4 regions of the Ruminococcus sp. AF17-12 genome follow, and region 1 is predicted to be linked to each of the others. Evidence: riboswitches for the same ligand, from Rfam matches in the RefSeq annotation. Region 1 holds a riboswitch; each other region holds the start of a gene.
The links. A riboswitch is a leader RNA that binds a small molecule or an ion and turns the genes downstream of it on or off. The one in region 1 is predicted to bind cobalamin.

Region 1 (2,209 bases):
TGCAACTGAAAACGGAGTCGTACTTTATCAGACAGCCAGTCTGAACATTATTGAAGACGGACCAATGATCGCATATGCAGCGATCACGGAGACTCTGACCTGATAGTAAACAACCTTTTCAGAACGCTTCTGTCTGAAATCATATTGAAACAGTAAGAAAACCGGGTTTTACCATTTGCTATTCTATTTGTAAAAATAGCGAGGTAAAATCCGTGTTTTTTTAGCAGATCAGATAAATCCAATTGTCAAATCCCCCATGGGGGATATATACAATTCAAGCATCTTTAACAAAATTTATGAGTTTTCTAAAAATATAACATTTTTCCATAGACATAAACTATAGTTTTATCATATAATGTTTCAGTAATTTGACAGCATTTGCTGATTTTCACATCAGCCGTTGTAAGTTCTGAGAGGATTAATAGGGAAACCGGTGTAAATCCGGTACGATCCCGTCACTGTAAGGGGAAATCCTCAGACAAAGTACCACTGGTCGAGTGCGTGAGAAATAGACCGGGAAGGTGTCTGAGGGTAAGGATCCTAAGTCAGGAGACCTGCTTGCAATTGTTTTAAAATGATTCTTACGGAAGATAGGAAGCATATTTATTTTGTGTGCCCGTATTTCGTCACGGGCTTTTTTCGTGCAAATTTTCTAAAATTCCATGCATATTCTGCATATTAAGAATCCAATAGTTTCTTTTATCTAACTAAATTAAAACGGCAATGTTAAAATCGCATCAAATGAGGAAAGGAGTAAAACGTGACAAAGAAACAAGTAGGAAAAAGATTTCTCCAGATTATCATTGTATTATTTGGAATCAGCTTTTTCACATTTGGACTGACCTACCTGTCACCTGGTGATCCTGCGGAGATCATGTTGACAGAGTGTGGTAATCTTCCAACACCGGAACTTCTGGAACAGACAAGACATGATCTCGGCCTTGACCAGCCATTTCTTGTGCAGTATGGTTCCTGGCTGAAAGGTGTTGTAACAGGAGATATGGGACAGTCCTATTCTTTCAAAATGCCGGTAACGGATAAACTGGTATCCTGTTTCTGGCCGACGCTGAGGATGTCGTTGCTGGCACTTCTGATGATGGTCATTATTTCCATACCGCTTGGAATACTGGCCGCTGTATATCAGAACAAATTCCCGGATTATTTTGTAAGAGGAATTACCTTTGTGGGAGTATCTGTTCCAAGCTTCTGGCTGGGCCTGATCCTTCTCAGCATCTTTGGTGTTCAGCTTCGCTGGATCAATGTTGCCGGAGGCAGTACAGATTTTAAATCCATGATCCTTCCGGCGCTGACACTTGCACTTGCCATGTCTGCAAAGTATACCAGACAGGTAAGAAGTGCAGTACTGGAGGAACTTCACCAGGATTATGTCACAGGTGCAAGAATGCGTGGGATCAAGGAAAGCGTCATTCTCTGGAAACACGTTCTTCCTAATGTAATGCTTCCGCTGGTAACACTGCTGGGGCTTTCCCTTGGAAGTCTTCTGGGAGGTACTGCAGTTGTAGAGATCATTTACAACTGGCCTGGAATGGGAAATATGGCAGTAAAGGCAATTTCCTGTCGTGACTATCCTCTTGTACAGGGCTATGTACTCTGGATCGCGATCCTGTACATGTGCATCAACCTGCTTGTGGATCTGTCCTATACTTATCTCGATCCAAGACTTAAGGAGGATAGATAATTGAAAAAGGTATTACGAACATTCAAAGAAAATAAACAGTTCACTCTTTTCTTTATTCTGGGTCTCGTGGTGATCGGTGTTGCGATCTTTGCGCCGCAGCTCTCACCATATGATCCTCTGGATGCAGTTATGACCGAATCACTGCAGGAGCCAAGCTCCGCTCATCCGTTCGGAACGGATAAGCTTGGACGAGATCTTCTTTCCCGTGTTATCTTCGGAACAAGAACCTCTCTGATCATGACCTTATGTCTGGTTGCGGTGATCTTTGTGATCGGTACATTTTTAGGAGTTATCGCCGGATATTTCGGTGGTGTTGTGGATGCAGTGATCATGCGTATCGCGGATATGATGATCTCATTCCCCGGCCTTGTTCTGGCCATTGCCATTGCCGGTATGCTCGGACCGAATCTGGTCAATGCCGTTATCTCCATTGCGGCTGTAAGCTGGACAAAATATGCCCGCCTTGCAAGAAGTATGGTTTTGAAAGTCAAGAAGAGTCTTTACATAGAG
Region 2 (2,209 bases), on a different contig from region 1:
GGAGATCTGATCCGCGGAAGACGAAGCACAAAAGCCCGTATTGAGGAAAGTTTCGTAACACCTACACTTTCTGCGACACCGGGAGATTTAAGTCTTGTTATGCCGAAACGTATCCTGGATGGCATCATCGAGATGATCTATGCTCTGGATAAGATCGCACCGGGAACCGCAGATGATGATACTTTGCTTTATGGCGTTGAGGTTAAATTCTACAACATGGAGGTCGAGATCGACGAAAATCTGGAAACCTGCCACAAGGGTCTCTTTGTTATCGGAGACTGCAGCGGCGTGACACACTCTCTTTCCCATGCATCTGCCAGCGGAATCTACGTAGCCAGATACCTGGAGCAGGAGTATTTTAACAGATAAACTGCAGAGCAGTTTATCTGTTATGAGCAAGTAGCAAAGCGGATTGCGAATATCTGATGTAAGACAGTCCTTTTCTGATATCAGGGTGATGACAGAAAGGGGCTGTTTTTTATGCAGGATGTGCATGAATATTGGAGAAAGTATTCTGATAATAACTGACAGATACAGGGAGAAAACCGGTTACTGTTCACTGGTAATAATTCGCGAGATATTTTTTGTGAGTGAAGATCACAGAAAACCGTGAATCGTCTGACATCAATCTTGACAAATTTATGAGTTTGTGGTAAAAGTTAGATAACCAGGTAAAAGAAAATATGTGCAAATGTTATAATGATAAGGTTGCATCCAGTCGGATGTGCAAAAGAGAATCCGGTGAGAATCCGGAACGATACCGTCACTGTGAAAGGGGAGCTGCTTTTATAACCACTGGGAGACCGGGAAGGGAAAGCAGCGTGGAACCAAGTCAGGAGAACTGCCTTATTGTGAGATCCAGGGATTCGCGGTTTACGAATCGGTATTCTCCATAACAATACAGAACTTCTTTTTATGTATTTGTATTGCGCAGAGAATCATGTGTGAGCAGGCGGCCGCAGAGAGCTGCTGCTTTTTTGTACATATCAGTATTCTGGAAATACATGAAAAGAGGACAATGAGAAATGAAAAGAAAAACAATGTTAGCTCTGATGCTCGCAGTTTCCATGACATGCTCTATGGGTGCGGCTACAACAGCAATGGCAGCAGAGGATTCTGCTACAGAAGAGAACGCTGAGGCAGCTGATACCACAGAGGCTTCTGATGCAGATCAGGAAGCAGCAGATAATGTAGCAGCTCTGATCGACAAGATCTATGTACAGGAAAGAAACGACACAACAGATGAGGACTGCAAGGCAGCCAAAGAAGCATGGGATGCTCTGACAGATGCTCAGAAAGAACTGGTAGAGGGTGAGAATGCAGATCCGGATTATTTCGGACGTGACACAGGAGATGCTTCCAAGGACGATCCGCGTAACCAGGATGAGATCGGTGAGAATGAACTTCTTGTTGTAAGCTTTGGTACTTCCTTCAATGACAGCCGTGCAGAGGATGTCAAGGGAATCGAGGATGCTCTTGCAGAAGCTTATCCGGACTGGTCTGTAAGAAGAGCATTTACAGCACAGATCATCATCAACCATGTAGAGGCAAGAGATGATGAAGTGATCGATAACATGCAGCAGGCTCTTGACCGTGCAGTAGAGAATGGTGTTAAGAATCTGGTTGTACAGCCTACCCATCTGATGCATGGTGCTGAGTACGATGAGATGACAGAAGCGATCAATGGCTATAAAGATAAATTCGAGTCTGTAGCTATCGCAGAGCCAATGCTCGGTGAGGTTGGAGACGATGCAACTGTGATCAATGATGACAAGAAAGCCGTTGCTCAGGCGATCACAGATACGGCTTGCAAAGAGGCCGGATTTGACAGCATGGATGCAGCAGCTGAGGCTGGCACAGCATTCGTATTCATGGGACATGGAACATCCCATACAGCTAATATTACATACGATCAGATGCAGACACAGATGGAAAATCTTGGATTGAAGAACGCATTCATCGGTACTGTAGAGGGTAAGCCGGAAGATACAGCCTGCGACAAGGTTATCGAGAAAGTAAAAGAAGCAGGATACAAGAACGTTGTTCTTCGTCCGCTGATGGTTGTTGCCGGAGACCATGCAAATAACGATATGGCCGGTGATGATGAGGATTCCTGGAAGAGCCAGTTTGTAGCATCCGGAAACTTCGATAAGGTTGACTGCCAGATCGAGGGTCTTGGAAGAATCGAAGCAGTTGAGAAGCTTTATGT
Region 3 (2,209 bases), on a different contig from region 1:
ATTGCAGCACCGGAGTGTCTTTTGAGATCACGGATTTCAATGCCAGATTTCCGATTCCCTGAATTGAAAAAATACTTTCTATCACAGCTGAGCCACAGAAAAAACCGATCACAATTGATACCAGACGTGTCAGCACAGGAATCAGGATATTTTTCAGACCATGACGCAAAATTACATTTACAGATGACAATCCCTTAGCTCTGCTGGCACGTATGTAATCCTGCTTCAGCACCTGTATCATATTGGTACGGATCAATCTCGTCATAATTCCAAAGAAACTGATATCCATGGCAAATGCCGCAAGAATCGGGATGCCTCCGGCATCTCCTCCGATCACGGAAATCACTTTTAGCTTTACTCCAAATATATAGAGCAGCATCAGACCGATCCAGAAAGACGGCATAGATACACTGAGGGACGACAAAATGCGAATGACTTTATCCAGAACTCTGTTTTCATAAATTGCCGACAAAATTCCGAGAGGGACTGATACGATCATCAACAATAAAAACGAAGTAACTGCCAGTTTAAATGTCTGTGGAAAATATCTTTTTAATTCCTCAAAAGCCGGTTTTCTGGTAGAATATGATTTTCCAAAATCGCCATGAAGTGCCTGATCCAGCCATTTCCCGTATTGTACCAGCACCGGCTGATCCAGTCCTTCCTCATGCCGTACTTCTTCTACCTGCTCCGGTGACGGATGCTCATATTTTTTCTCCGCCAGCACTCTGGCCGCATCACCTGCCGATATAAAACTCAGCATAAAAATAATAAATGTAACCGCCAGCACTACCGGAATCATAAATATAAAACGCTTTGCAATTACTTTTCCCATCTTCATCTCTCCTCATTTTTCATCTGTTTATTCGGTTAAAATAAAAAAAGCTGATATGATCCAGCATCATATCAGCACAAAAAACAAACCTCTACCTCAAGCAGAGCTTATTCCTTCTGTATCCCATCCGAATCAGAATTCTTCTGTCAAAAAGGCAAGTCTCCTGACTCCAGTTCTTCCTACTTACCATCTTCCCGGATCTCTCCAGTGATATTTTGGTTTTCGTCCCTGTCACAGTAGCGGTGGCTGTTCTGGCATTTCACCAGATTCCTTATTAAGTACTTTGTACACCCTTCTGACTATTCAATTTTCATAGTTGTAAGTATCATAATATCATACTTTTCTTTTTATATAAATAGTTTTTTGTCAAAAGAAACATTATGTATGAACGGTGACTTCTTTATATTTCCGTATAATGATCATATAACTTACGAATAATAAAACAGCTGCACTGCTCCATGCACAGATCTCTGCATAGTATATTCCATCTTCACCGATCAGTTTTGGCAGCAGCAGCGCAACACTGACACGCATTATAAATTCTGCAATACCGCTGGCAAGCGGAATCAAAGTATTACCCAGGCCCTGGATAGCGGAACGATACACATACAGCAGATACAGCACCCACAAAAAGACAGCCATGATAAACAAATACTTATATGCTATATCCAATACCTGTCGGGTCTGATCCGGTTCACCGGATACAAACAGGGACAGTACATTACGTCCAAACAGTACCATCATGCCGGAAATGAAAGCCGAAGTGAGCACTGCCATATAAGTGCCGCTGCGCACGCCTTTTCGAATCCTCTGATATTTCTTTGCACCAAGATTCTGGCCCACATAGGTTGTAATAGCATATCCATATGAAACGGCAGCCATCTCCAAAACCCCATACAGCTTGTTCGATGCCGTAAATCCCGCCACAAACAGAAAACCAAATCCATTGATCACATACTGTACCACAAGTCCTCCCACGGAGATGATCACATTCTGTATCGCAAGAGGAACCGCCAGTTCCAAAAGCCGCAAACTCATAGAAGGCTGCCTGTAAAAATCCTTCTTTTCCAGGCGGATATCCGGGATTTTACGTAATACGATCAAACAGTACAAGGCTGAAAATCCCTGTGCGATAACGGTCGCCACTGCTGCTCCGGCTACACCCCAGCCAAAAACCGCCACAAACAACAGATCCAGTCCCACATTGATCACTGCTGCCACTGTCATTGCGATCAACGGTGATCTGCTGTTTCCAAGTGCCCGAAGGATCGCTGCAAATATATTATAAGCAGCTATGATCGGGATTCCTGCAAAGATCAGCCGCAAATATAGCATTGTCAGATCAATGACATTATCCGGTGTCTGTAAAAATAA
Region 4 (2,209 bases), on a different contig from region 1:
ATTTATATAGGAATTCCTTTGTTTTTCAGAAAAATTTATGCAAAGCGGACATTCGTATTCCGCTCTGTCACATGTTCTCAAACAGTAAAAGAGGTGTATTTTTATGTATCTTTCTGATATGCATACCCACTCCATCGCCAGTGGTCACGGCACGGAATGTACCATCACCAACATGGCACGCGCAGCTGCCGAGAAAGGTCTCCGGCTTCTCGGGATCACTGATCACGGTCCCGGCACTCTGGCAGCCGGAACTTCCTCCTATTTCCGCAGCCTTACCTATTCTCCCAAAAAACATTTCGGTGTAGAATTACTCTACGGAATTGAACTGAATATCCTTGACCGCAGCGGAACGGTAGATTTAGATCAAGAATTATTATGCAAACTTGATTACGCCATTGCCAGCATGCATGCCTGGAATTACCGTTGCGGTACCAGAGCCGAAAACACAGAAGCTTTTATCAATGTAATGAAAAACCCCTGTGTAAAGATCCTCGGACATAGTGATAACACTCATTACCCGGTTAATTATGATGCGCTTGCAAGGGCTGCCAGGGAAACCGGCACGATCTTTGAGATCAACGAAGCTTCTCTTGCACCTTATGGCTATCGTGGCGACACAAGAGAAAACTGTTTCGAGATCCTTCGATGCTGCCGCAAATATGATCTGCCGCTGCTTCTTTCCAGTGACAGCCATGGCCCGGAGCATATCGGAGATTTTACCTGTGCTGCTGAGTTTGTTCATCAGGCCATGTTTCCGGAACAGCTGATCCTCAACAACCAGATTCCCAGACTCAAGGTTTTTCTCCAAACCAGAGAATGATCTTCTGTATCTTTTCCGACAGATAACAGATATTGTCCACTCCAAACAAAACAGGCCAGTTCAAACACAGGAATATACATTTTCCTGTATCTGAACTGGCCTGTTTTTTATTTTTCCCGCTGCTTCCGTACAATTTCCGCAAGCTCGCTATATTTACCTGTAACATATCCAAAATTTTCTCTTCTGTGAGGAAGCTTGCACTCGGTGCAGTCTTTGATCCCGCTTTCCGTAAAGCGGAAATTGCCACCACATTTATCTCCCAGTGCATATAAAGGACAATAGCAGAACAGACAATTGAAGTTCTCCGGATCTGCTCCTTTATGGCACGGAAAATACTCACAGTTTTTGTGGCTGAAGTAAGAGTATTCTTTGCCTTCCCAGTATGGTTTCTCCATGGCTCTTTTCTCCTCTCCTGACATAACCACACATAATTTTTTCCTATAAAAAAGAGGTAGCGATGCCACCCCGGGGTAGAAATATAATCCGTTCATGAGTGCGCGGAGGGAACGAATGTATCCGGAGTAGTATCGCCTGCCATTTAATCATGTATAATTCATATGAACAGGCGCATTCCATAAAAAAATGCCTACTCTCGTAAAAAAGTAGACAACGTCCCAGGGGTGCGGAGTCCCTGAAATGGTTGTTACACTTTACACGGAAGTTTAACCTCGCCATAACAAGCAGGTTTCCTGGCTCCGGGATCATGACTCCTCTCTCCTTCTCATACATACGTACAATGGACTATGAGATTCGCTCCTCCGTTACAGTGACCGGATCGCTCAGGTTTCACACCTGATTCCCTTTTCTGTGGACTTCTGATAATCAATATATAACTGTCAGCTATCCTCAGCACTTGCTATGTTCAATATGGAATTATACTGACATCATAATAACATCCTGTTAATTATATGTCAATACTGTTTTCAAAATTTATACATTTTTGAGCATATTTTGTTGCTGTTCACTCCGTTCCATGGGTTTTCAATATTTTTTCCGACGTCAAAAACAGCCCGACAAACTGCTGTCGGGCTGCTGTATTTTTTTTTTCTGTTGTACGTTCTTATTATACAAGACGTCTTACAGATACAATTGTTCTGTATGTAGCATCATTGCTGATCTTGATCCCGTCCTGAGAGTTCGATGCATGAACGATCTGGCCATTACCCATGTAAATAGCCACGTGTCCGCCATAGCAGATCAGATCTCCCGGCTGTGCATCTGCGTAGGATACTTCTGTACCTGCATTCTGCTGCTCATAGGAGGTTCTCGGAAGGCTGACTCCGAAGTTCGCATAGACACTCTGTACAAATCCGGAGCAGTCTGCACCATTGGTAAGGCTTGTTCCGCCCCATACGTAAGGATTCCCCACAAACTGTGTAGCATAATTCA

Region 2: linked by a shared signal. The riboswitch ahead of DWW77_RS03995 (sirohydrochlorin cobaltochelatase) and the one ahead of nikB (nickel ABC transporter permease) in region 1 are both predicted to bind cobalamin.
Region 3: linked by a shared signal. The riboswitch ahead of DWW77_RS16710 (ABC transporter permease) and the one ahead of nikB (nickel ABC transporter permease) in region 1 are both predicted to bind cobalamin.
Region 4: linked by a shared signal. The riboswitch ahead of DWW77_RS03930 (cysteine-rich small domain-containing protein) and the one ahead of nikB (nickel ABC transporter permease) in region 1 are both predicted to bind cobalamin.

Annotation. Positions count from the first base shown of each region.
Region 1 covers NZ_QUGY01000009.1:41,260-43,468, forward strand. The annotation lists gene DWW77_RS11040 (M14 family metallopeptidase) at 1-103, shown strand, start outside; cobalamin riboswitch at 388-576, shown strand; gene nikB (nickel ABC transporter permease) at 761-1,699, shown strand; gene nikC (nickel transporter permease) at 1,700-2,209, shown strand, end outside.
Region 2 covers NZ_QUGY01000003.1:71,053-73,261, reverse strand. The annotation lists gene DWW77_RS04000 (NAD(P)/FAD-dependent oxidoreductase) at 1-369, shown strand, start outside; cobalamin riboswitch at 689-863, shown strand; gene DWW77_RS03995 (sirohydrochlorin cobaltochelatase) at 1,026-2,209, shown strand, end outside.
Region 3 covers NZ_QUGY01000021.1:13,047-15,255, reverse strand. The annotation lists gene DWW77_RS16710 (ABC transporter permease) at 1-835, opposite strand, end outside; cobalamin riboswitch at 972-1,145, opposite strand; gene DWW77_RS16705 (MATE family efflux transporter) at 1,214-2,209, opposite strand, start outside.
Region 4 covers NZ_QUGY01000003.1:54,656-56,864, forward strand. The annotation lists gene DWW77_RS03925 (phosphatase) at 104-820, shown strand; gene DWW77_RS03930 (cysteine-rich small domain-containing protein) at 928-1,215, opposite strand; cobalamin riboswitch at 1,483-1,652, opposite strand; gene DWW77_RS03935 (C40 family peptidase) at 1,884-2,209, opposite strand, start outside.